3 regions of the Bacillus sp. FJAT-45350 genome follow, and region 1 is predicted to be linked to each of the others. Evidence: a T-box and tRNA genes for the amino acid it is inferred to sense, from the RefSeq annotation. Region 1 holds a T-box; the other regions hold tRNA genes.
What was found. A T-box is a leader RNA that pairs with one kind of tRNA and senses whether it is charged. The one in region 1 lies ahead of leuS (leucine--tRNA ligase), so its partner is inferred to be a tRNA-Leu.

Region 1 (3,190 bases):
TTGACCGTATAGGTGGTTATAAAACAATGATTATCGGCATTTGCATCACTGTAGCAAGTGCTTTTATATTGGCCTTTTATCATTCATTTCTTTATTATATTGTGTTATTAGTAGGGATTGGATTAGGTTCAGGAATTACATTTCCAGCGATTTATGCATTAGCTGGTTCGGTTTGGCCAGAAGGAGGAAGAAAGGCATTTAATGCAATGTATGTGGCACAAAATGTAGGAGTAGCCTTAGGGACAGCTCTTGCTGGGATTGTCGCTTCATTCCGTTTTGATTATATCTTTTTTGCAAATGGAATTATGTATATTCTTTTTCTTTTTCTTGTGATATTTGGATTTCGTAAGATGGGGGCTTCAGCTAGTAATCAGGGAGCAACAACGAATGTCTTTGAACAGTCAGACGTTCTTAAATATAGAAAGAGATTTATTGCCTTGTTAATTATGTGTGTAGGGTATTTGGTATGCTGGATTGGCTATGTTCAATGGCAATCTACTATTTCTGTCCATACACAAAATCTAGGAATTACGCTAAGTCAATATAGTATTTTATGGACGATAAATGGTGCGATGATTGTTCTAGCTCAGCCGATAATTGCATTTTTTATAAGAAAATGGGTTCATACATTAAAGGCACAAATCATGACGGGCTTGGGAATATTCATTTGCTCATTTTATATTGTAGCGCAGGCAGAAACCTTCACCATTTTTATTGTAGCAATGGTCGTGTTAACAATTGGAGAAATGTTTGTCTGGCCAGCAATTCCGACGATTGCTCATCAGCTTGCACCCGAAGGTAAAGCAGGCTTTTATCAAGGGATTGTCAATAGTGTCGCTACTGGTGGAAGAATGATTGGACCATTTTTAGGTGGGGTACTAGCTGACCTTTATGGAATGTCTATTCTTTTCTATTTCTTAATGGGCTTTTTCCTAATTGCTTTTATTACGACAGCTACTTATGACCGAATTCTTAAAAATAATACAGAATCTGGCGATGAGAGGGTTATGCAGACGTAGGTGGTAAATTAATTTTCTTATCGTGAAGCTGTATTGGCTTCGTTTTTACGTTGAGCGCTTGCTATGAGAAAACAACGAGGGCGCTGAAGAAGTCCAAAGTAGTCGATTCAATAAGTAGTAATGGCTTCGCACGTTGCACGCCTACTATGAGACAACCAACTCATAGCAGGCTTTTGAAAAGAGGCAACGGCTTCGCACATTACTTAAAGCCCACTTAAAAAGTGAAAACCACACTTTTTAGTTTATTTAGAATATCTTGCTACTTTTTTGACTAAAATGTTAGAAACGTTCTTGACTTTGATTCGACATATTCATACAATGGTGAAGAGTATTTTATGAATATTCATGATTTCCTACATAACCTTACTAAAACAGTGAAGAGGAGTAGTAGCAGATAATCTTGAAATTAGAGAATTGACGGATGGTGCAAGTCAATCAATGATGTTTGTGAACTCGCCTTGGAGTTGCAACAGTGAATATAAGTAGCTGTTGACGTTTTCCGCGTTAAGGATCTTAAGTGAGCGTACACTCAACACGTGCGCTAATTTGGGTGGTACCGCGGGAATTAACATTGTGTTCAACCTCTCGTCCCTAACGATAACGCTAGGGGTGGGAGGTTTTTTATAATTTTGAATGCCGAATTCTGAATTACGAATTTAAAATTCATAACTCATAACTAATAACTCATAATTGATTTTATAAACTGGAGGGAAACACATGTCATTTTCACATTTAGATATTGAAAAAAAGTGGCAGCAGTATTGGGAGGAAAACAAGACCTTTAAAACTGAAGAAGAAGGGGATAAGCCAAAATTTTATGCCCTTGATATGTTCCCGTATCCATCAGGAGCTGGTTTACATGTTGGTCACCCTGAAGGCTATACTGCTACAGATATTTTATCACGTATGAAACGTATGCAAGGATATAATGTTCTTCATCCAATGGGATGGGATGCATTTGGTTTGCCTGCTGAGCAATTTGCGTTAGACACAGGAAAGCATCCGAATGAATTTACACAAACGAATATTGATAACTTCCGTCGTCAAATTAAAGCATTAGGGTTCTCATATGATTGGGATCGTGAAGTGAATACAACGGATACTAATTATTATAAATGGACACAATGGATTTTCTTACAGCTGTACAATAAAGGATTAGCCTATGTTGATGAGGTAGCAGTAAACTGGTGTCCAGCTCTTGGAACGGTACTTGCTAATGAAGAGGTTATTGATGGAAAAAGTGAACGTGGTGGACATCCTGTAGAGCGCCGTCCAATGAAGCAATGGATGCTAAGGATTACTGCATATGCAGATCGTTTATTAGAAGATTTAGAAGAACTTGATTGGCCAGAAAGCATTAAAGATATGCAAAGAAACTGGATTGGACGTTCTGAAGGGGCTGAAGTAACGTTTAGTCTTGATGGTTATAAAGAGACAGTGACAGTTTTCACTACTAGACCAGATACACTATTTGGTGCTACATATATGGTTCTTGCACCTGAACATAAATTTGTTGAATCAATCACAACGTCTGAGCAAAAAGAGGCAGTGGCTGCTTATCAAGAAAAAGTAGCGACGAAGAGTGATTTAGAAAGAACGGAATTATCGAAAGAAAAAACAGGTGTGTTCACAGGGGCATATGCAATTAATCCAGTTAATGGTGAAAAGTTACCAATTTGGATTGCCGATTATGTTTTAGTAAGCTACGGAACTGGTGCAATTATGGCAGTTCCTGCACATGACGAGCGTGACTATGAGTTTGCGAAAGCATTTGATTTACCGATTAAAGAGGTAGTTTCAGGTGGAAGTGTAGAAGAAGAAGCTTACACTGGCGATGGTGAGCTAGTGAATTCTGACTTCTTAAATGGTTTAAACAAAGGACAAGCTATTGCCAAAATGATTGAGTGGCTAGAGCAGAATGAAAAAGGGAAGAAGCAAATTACGTACCGTTTACGTGACTGGTTATTCAGCCGTCAGCGTTATTGGGGTGAGCCGATTCCAATTATCCATTATGAAGATGGAACAATGGAGCCTGTAGCAGAAGAAGATCTACCTTTAATTCTTCCTGAGATGCAGGAAATCCGTCCATCAGGCACAGGAGAATCCCCTTTAGCAAATGCGAAAGATTGGTTAGAAGTTGTTGATCCGAAAACAGGAAGAAAAGGACGTCG
Region 2 (3,190 bases), on a different contig from region 1:
AGTAGAAACTATATCTAAAAACGAGTTTGGTCGTCCTTTTCTTCACGAAGCTAGGTTTAATCTGAGGTTACGTACAACAGGTGGTCGTTACTTGCTTAAATCGCATGATATTGAATTTAATCCAAAGCAACTTGAAGTCTTTGGAGAAGAAGCATTAATAGGCATTGTTAAACATGAACTATGTCATTATCACTTGCATATTCAAAATAAAGGTTATAAACATAAAGACCGAGACTTTAAAGAGTTGCTAAAAAAAGTTGGTGGCTCGAGATATTGTGAAATGCTTCCTGGAGCTAGAAGGACGATAACGACGATTCATCATTATCAATGTACAAGCTGTCAGTTTACGTATGAAAGAAAGCGACGGATGGATACAAAAAAATATGTATGTGGTCGTTGTCGAGGAAAGTTGAAAAAAATTAACTGAATTTGTTGACTCGTAAATTTTGTTATGCTATATTGTAGAAGTCGCTTTGATAGTGACTGCAACAAAACTATAATGACTTCTAGCTTTAACTATTAAAAAGTTGTTGACATAATAACCAACAGCTTGTATTATAAACAAAGTCGAATAAGATAAAGTTTAATTATTCCACAGTAGCTCAGTGGTAGAGCAATCGGCTGTTAACCGATCGGTCGTAGGTTCGAGTCCTACCTGTGGAGCCAAATGGAGAAGTACTCAAGTGGCTGAAGAGGCGCCCCTGCTAAGGGTGTAGGTCGTGTAAGCGGCGCGAGGGTTCAAATCCCTCCTTCTCCGCCATTTATTTTATGTAATGGCCCGTTGGTCAAGCGGTTAAGACACCGCCCTTTCACGGCGGTAACACGGGTTCGAATCCCGTACGGGTCACCATATGGAGGATTAGCTCAGCTGGGAGAGCACCTGCCTTACAAGCAGGGGGTCGGCGGTTCGATCCCGTCATCCTCCACCATATATACTAATGGTCCGGTAGTTCAGTTGGTTAGAATGCCTGCCTGTCACGCAGGAGGTCGCGGGTTCGAGTCCCGTCCGGACCGCCATCATCTTTGCGGGTGTGGCGGAATTGGCAGACGCGCTAGACTTAGGATCTAGTGTCTTATGACGTGGGGGTTCAAGTCCCTTCACCCGCACCACTTTAAACCGAATGCGGTCGTGGCGGAATGGCAGACGCGCTAGCTTGAGGGGCTAGTGGGGGTATCCCCGTGGAGGTTCGAGTCCTCTCGACCGCACCAAGCCATTTATGGTTAAGGCTAGCATTTTTATTTTGTTTTATAATTGAAACAGTATCGGGAAGTAGCTCAGCTTGGCAGAGCACTTGGTTTGGGACCAAGGGGTCGCAGGTTCAAATCCTGTCTTCCCGACCATCATATTTTGCGGGTGTAGTTTAATGGTAAAACCTCAGCCTTCCAAGCTGATGTTGTGAGTTCGATTCTCATCACCCGCTCCAAAACTACTAACTTTAATAATGTCATGTTAATCTTGAAGAAGTAGCTACATGCAGTTTTGTGACGAGTAATCGCAGGAGCATAGTTTATGGGCCTATAGCTCAGCTGGTTAGAGCGCACGCCTGATAAGCGTGAGGTCGGTGGTTCGAGTCCACTTAGGCCCACCATAAAATAATTTAAAATAAGTGTTGACTTTGTATTTTCGAACTGATAAGATGAAGAAGTTGCATTTAAGACAAGTTATTTGTTCTTTGAAAACTGAACAAGACAAAAGCCAAGCGTAAAAGAGATGTAAACACATCTCGTTAATTTTCTCGATTTTTTAAAATCGAAACGTCACGTTTGTGACAGTGAGCTTATATCACACTTTCTACGGAGAGTTTGATCCTGGCTCAGGACGAACGCTGGCGGCGTGCCTAATACATGCAAGTCGAGCGGACTGAAGGGAGCTTGCTCCCGGACGTTAGCGGCGGACGGGTGAGTAACACGTAGGCAACCTGCCTTGTAGACTGGGATAACTTCGGGAAACCGGAGCTAATACCGGATGTTAGATAATTCGCGCATGCGTGTTATCTTAAAGTTGGCCTCGGCTAACACTACAAGATGGGCCTGCGGCGCATTAGCTAGTTGGTAAGGTAGTGGCTTACCAAGGCGACGATGCGTAGCCGACCTGAGAGGGTGATCGGCCACACTGGGACTGAGACACGGCCCAGACTCCTACGGGAGGCAGCAGTAGGGAATCTTCCGCAATGGACGAAAGTCTGACGGAGCAACGCCGCGTGAGCGATGAAGGCCTTCGGGTCGTAAAGCTCTGTTGTTAGGGAAGAACAAGTGCCGTTCAAATAGGGCGGCACCTTGACGGTACCTAACCAGAAAGCCACGGCTAACTACGTGCCAGCAGCCGCGGTAATACGTAGGTGGCAAGCGTTGTCCGGAATTATTGGGCGTAAAGCGCGCGCAGGCGGTCTTTTAAGTCTGATGTGAAAGCCCACGGCTCAACCGTGGAGGGTCATTGGAAACTGGGAGACTTGAGTACAGAAGAGGAGAGTGGAATTCCACGTGTAGCGGTGAAATGCGTAGATATGTGGAGGAACACCAGTGGCGAAGGCGACTCTCTGGTCTGTAACTGACGCTGAGGCGCGAAAGCGTGGGGAGCAAACAGGATTAGATACCCTGGTAGTCCACGCCGTAAACGATGAGTGCTAGGTGTTAGGGGTTTCGATGCCCTTAGTGCCGAAGTTAACACATTAAGCACTCCGCCTGGGGAGTACGGCCGCAAGGCTGAAACTCAAAGGAATTGACGGGGGCCCGCACAAGCGGTGGAGCATGTGGTTTAATTCGAAGCAACGCGAAGAACCTTACCAGGTCTTGACATCCTTTGACCACCCTAGAGATAGGGCTTTCCCCTTCGGGGGACAAAGTGACAGGTGGTGCATGGTTGTCGTCAGCTCGTGTCGTGAGATGTTGGGTTAAGTCCCGCAACGAGCGCAACCCTTGATCTTAGTTGCCAGCATTCAGTTGGGCACTCTAAGGTGACTGCCGGTGACAAACCGGAGGAAGGTGGGGATGACGTCAAATCATCATGCCCCTTATGACCTGGGCTACACACGTGCTACAATGGATGGTACAAAGGGCAGCGAAACCGCGAGGTTGAGCCAATCCCATAAAGCCATTCTCAGTTCGGATTGTAGGCTGCAACTCGCCTACATGAAGCCGGAATCGCTAGTAATCGCGGATCAGCATGCCGCGGTGAATACGTTCCCGGGCC
Region 3 (3,190 bases), on a different contig from region 1:
AAAATAAACGTTGAAAATTTAAAAAAGATGAGACTAACAGTTGATCAACTGGAAGTACGTCTTCGTCAAGAGAATGTGCAGAGCATTCTCCATGTGAAATGGGCTACTATTGAACCTAGTGGACAGCTAGGGCTCATTTTATCAGAACCACAACAACCTGCTACTAAACAAGACATCCAAACACTAATTAATTATGTCCATATGAAAATTCCAGCTGGTGCCAAGCCTCCATCGATCGTCCAGCCCTCACAAGAAGATTTATTTATCGAAGTCCAACAGAAAAAAGACGCAAAACCTCATAAGGAATTTCTAGAATAAAAAAGTGTGTTTGAAAATGGAACGAACCTCTTTTTAAACACACTCCTTCTCATTTTTTCAATAATCTGCTTCTTGTCCCAATTACCATAAATATAATATAAAGCTAGTATTCCAGCTGATATAGCCATCATTGACAAGCCAGATGGAAGACCTAATTTAATAGTGCCCTTAGCTACTTCTTATTAAACAACAAAAAAACTGCTACAATAAGCAGTTTACATTATGTATCATAATTAGTTATATGGTGCGGGTGAAGGGACTTGAACCCCCACGTCATAAGACACTAGATCCTAAGTCTAGCGCGTCTGCCAATTCCGCCACACCCGCATTGAAATGGTGAGCCATGAAGGATTCGAACCTTCGACCCTCTGATTAAAAGTCAGATGCTCTACCAACTGAGCTAATGGCTCTTGAAGTTTAAACTGTAAGTAGTTCATGATGTTTACGGACGATGTTTCGCTCCGCAGCTTTTCTGTCTCTTCCTCTACTAGAGAAATGCTTCTATGTTTATCCGTCGAGACAACTCGTAAAATATTCTGAGAGGATTTGCTCGTAACTGAGCTAATGGCTCTTGAATCTAAAAAGAATGCCGGCAAGAGGACTTGAACCCCCAACCTACTGATTACAAGTCAGTTGCTCTACCAGTTGAGCTACACCGGCGTACTATGGTGGAGGATGACGGGATCGAACCGCCGACCCCCTGCTTGTAAGGCAGGTGCTCTCCCAGCTGAGCTAATCCTCCGAAGTATTGATGAAGTGAATCAGAGTAGATCCCTGTTTCTTTCTCTTCTAGTTTAACCAAGTTGTCTATGCGTCGAAACAACTCGTAAGATATTCCATGAAGTATTGCTCGTAGCTGAGCTAATCCTCCATATTTATGGTGACCCGTACGGGATTCGAACCCGTGTTACCGCCGTGAAAGGGCGGTGTCTTAACCGCTTGACCAACGGGCCATAAATGGCTCCACAGGTAGGACTCGAACCTACGACCGATCGGTTAACAGCCGATTGCTCTACCACTGAGCTACTGTGGAATACTAATACTTGTCCTATTTACTACCTGAATAAATGGTGGGCCTAAGTGGACTCGAACCACCGACCTCACGCTTATCAGGCGTGCGCTCTAACCAGCTGAGCTATAGGCCCATTTTAAAATGGTGCGCCCTGAGAGATTCGAACTCCCGACCTCTTGATTCGTAGTCAAGCACTCTATCCAGCTGAGCTAAGGGCGCAAATGATATTATAGCTTACTTAATGAAGTAAATCATGCTCCTGCGATTACTCGTCGCAAGCTAGCAACGAAGTAAACCAAGAGTAATAAGCTTTTGGTGCCGAGGGCCGGACTTGAACCGGCACGATAGTCACCTACCGCAGGATTTTAAGTCCTGTGTGTCTGCCAATTCCACCACCCCGGCAGGCAGTATAAAAGATAATGCTTGGAGGCGGCACCCGGATTTGAACCGGGGATAAGGGTTTTGCAGACCCGTGCCTTACCACTTGGCTATGCCGCCAAGAACTACATTATACTTTGTTTCTCTGGAGCGGAAGACGAGATTCGAACTCGCGACCCCCACCTTGGCAAGGTGGTGTTCTACCACTGAACTACTTCCGCTTATAAATGGCTGGGCTAGCTGGATTCGAACCAGCGCATGACGGAGTCAAAGTCCGTTGCCTTACCGCTTGGCTATAGCCCAATACTAGTTATTTAAATGGGGCGACTGATGGGAATCGAACCCACGAATGCCGGAGCCACAATCCGGTGCGTTAACCACTTCGCCACAACCGCCATAATTACATATATTATTGGCAGGGGCAGTAGGAATCGAACCCACACCGGAGGTTTTGGAGACCTCTGTTCTACCGTTAAACTATGCCCCTATTGAGTTAAATGGTGGAGGGGGACGGATTCGAACCGCCGAACCCTAAGGAGCGGATTTACAGTCCGCCGCGTTTAGCCACTTCGCTACCCCTCCATCATAAAAAAAGACAGAAAAAATGGTGGCTCAGGACGGAATCGAACCGCCGACACATGGATTTTCAGTCCATTGCTCTACCGACTGAGCTACTGAGCCATATCTGTATTAAAGAATTAAATGGCGGTCCGGACGGGACTCGAACCCGCGACCTCCTGCGTGACAGGCAGGCATTCTAACCAACTGAACTACCGGACCAGATAAATTTTAGTGAAATCGACGATGTAGGATTTGCTCCTGCGGTTACTCGTCGCAAAAAACTACAATGATGCTTAATCAGGAAGCTTACGTTTTTGGTTGCGGGGGACGGATTTGAACCGTCGACCTTCGGGTTATGAGCCCGACGAGCTACCAGACTGCTCCACCCCGCGTCGATATTATAGAGTACGGATGATGTAAATATCCGTAGCATTAACTGTTTCTTCCTCTACAAGCTAACTCATAGAAATTAATGCGTCGAAACAACTCATAGATATTTCATAGAAGTATCGTTCGTTGCTCCATCCCGCGTTAATAATAATTAAAAGATAAATGTGGCGGAGGAAGAGGGATTCGAACCCCCGCGCGGTTTAACCCGCCTGTCGGTTTTCAAGACCGATCCCTTCAGCCGGACTTGGGTATTCCTCCGCATTGTTAGATTGTACTAACGTATATAATTGGTGGAGCCTAGCGGGATCGAACCGCTGACCTCCTGCGTGCAAGGCAGGCGCTCTCCCAGCTGAGCTAAGGCCCCGATGTATTATTGATGATTAACCTTTGTAGACCCTGTTTCTTCCTCTGCAAGCAAGGCTTCGAAATTAATCCGTCGAAACAACTCGTAGCTTTACAGAAGAAGATTTGCTCGTAGCTGAGCTAAGGCCCCAAAATATAAACCTAGCAACGTCCTACTCTCGCAGGGGG

Region 2: it encodes a tRNA-Leu, which carries the amino acid that the T-box ahead of leuS (leucine--tRNA ligase) is inferred to sense. The anticodon was not compared.
Region 3: it encodes a tRNA-Leu, which carries the amino acid that the T-box ahead of leuS (leucine--tRNA ligase) is inferred to sense. The anticodon was not compared.

Annotation. Positions count from the first base shown of each region.
Region 1 is NZ_NISU01000002.1:266,145-269,334, forward strand. Features, by position in the region: gene CD003_RS17905 (MDR family MFS transporter) at 1-1,019, shown strand, start outside; T-box leader at 1,385-1,615, shown strand; gene leuS (leucine--tRNA ligase) at 1,737-3,190, shown strand, end outside.
Region 2 is NZ_NISU01000001.1:3,086,798-3,089,987, reverse strand. Features, by position in the region: gene CD003_RS15635 (SprT family protein) at 1-427, shown strand, start outside; tRNA gene CD003_RS15630 (tRNA-Asn) at 592-666, shown strand; tRNA gene CD003_RS15625 (tRNA-Ser) at 670-760, shown strand; tRNA gene CD003_RS15620 (tRNA-Glu) at 776-850, shown strand; tRNA gene CD003_RS15615 (tRNA-Val) at 854-929, shown strand; tRNA gene CD003_RS15610 (tRNA-Asp) at 941-1,017, shown strand; tRNA gene CD003_RS15605 (tRNA-Leu) at 1,026-1,110, shown strand; tRNA gene CD003_RS15600 (tRNA-Leu) at 1,124-1,209, shown strand; tRNA gene CD003_RS15595 (tRNA-Pro) at 1,265-1,341, shown strand; tRNA gene CD003_RS15590 (tRNA-Gly) at 1,351-1,424, shown strand; tRNA gene CD003_RS15585 (tRNA-Ile) at 1,513-1,589, shown strand; rRNA gene CD003_RS15580 (16S ribosomal RNA) at 1,792-3,190, shown strand, end outside.
Region 3 is NZ_NISU01000001.1:2,864,612-2,867,801, forward strand. Features, by position in the region: gene CD003_RS14330 (DUF421 domain-containing protein) at 1-318, shown strand, start outside; tRNA gene CD003_RS14335 (tRNA-Leu) at 561-645, opposite strand; tRNA gene CD003_RS14340 (tRNA-Lys) at 653-728, opposite strand; tRNA gene CD003_RS14345 (tRNA-Thr) at 906-978, opposite strand; tRNA gene CD003_RS14350 (tRNA-Val) at 985-1,060, opposite strand; tRNA gene CD003_RS14355 (tRNA-Glu) at 1,197-1,271, opposite strand; tRNA gene CD003_RS14360 (tRNA-Asn) at 1,277-1,351, opposite strand; tRNA gene CD003_RS14365 (tRNA-Ile) at 1,387-1,463, opposite strand; tRNA gene CD003_RS14370 (tRNA-Arg) at 1,473-1,549, opposite strand; tRNA gene CD003_RS14375 (tRNA-Leu) at 1,644-1,732, opposite strand; tRNA gene CD003_RS14380 (tRNA-Cys) at 1,755-1,828, opposite strand; tRNA gene CD003_RS14385 (tRNA-Gly) at 1,855-1,929, opposite strand; tRNA gene CD003_RS14390 (tRNA-Gln) at 1,937-2,011, opposite strand; tRNA gene CD003_RS14395 (tRNA-His) at 2,028-2,103, opposite strand; tRNA gene CD003_RS14400 (tRNA-Trp) at 2,122-2,195, opposite strand; tRNA gene CD003_RS14405 (tRNA-Tyr) at 2,207-2,290, opposite strand; tRNA gene CD003_RS14410 (tRNA-Phe) at 2,314-2,389, opposite strand; tRNA gene CD003_RS14415 (tRNA-Asp) at 2,412-2,488, opposite strand; tRNA gene CD003_RS14420 (tRNA-Met) at 2,585-2,661, opposite strand; tRNA gene CD003_RS14425 (tRNA-Ser) at 2,825-2,917, opposite strand; tRNA gene CD003_RS14430 (tRNA-Ala) at 2,948-3,023, opposite strand; rRNA gene rrf (5S ribosomal RNA) at 3,162-3,190, opposite strand, start outside.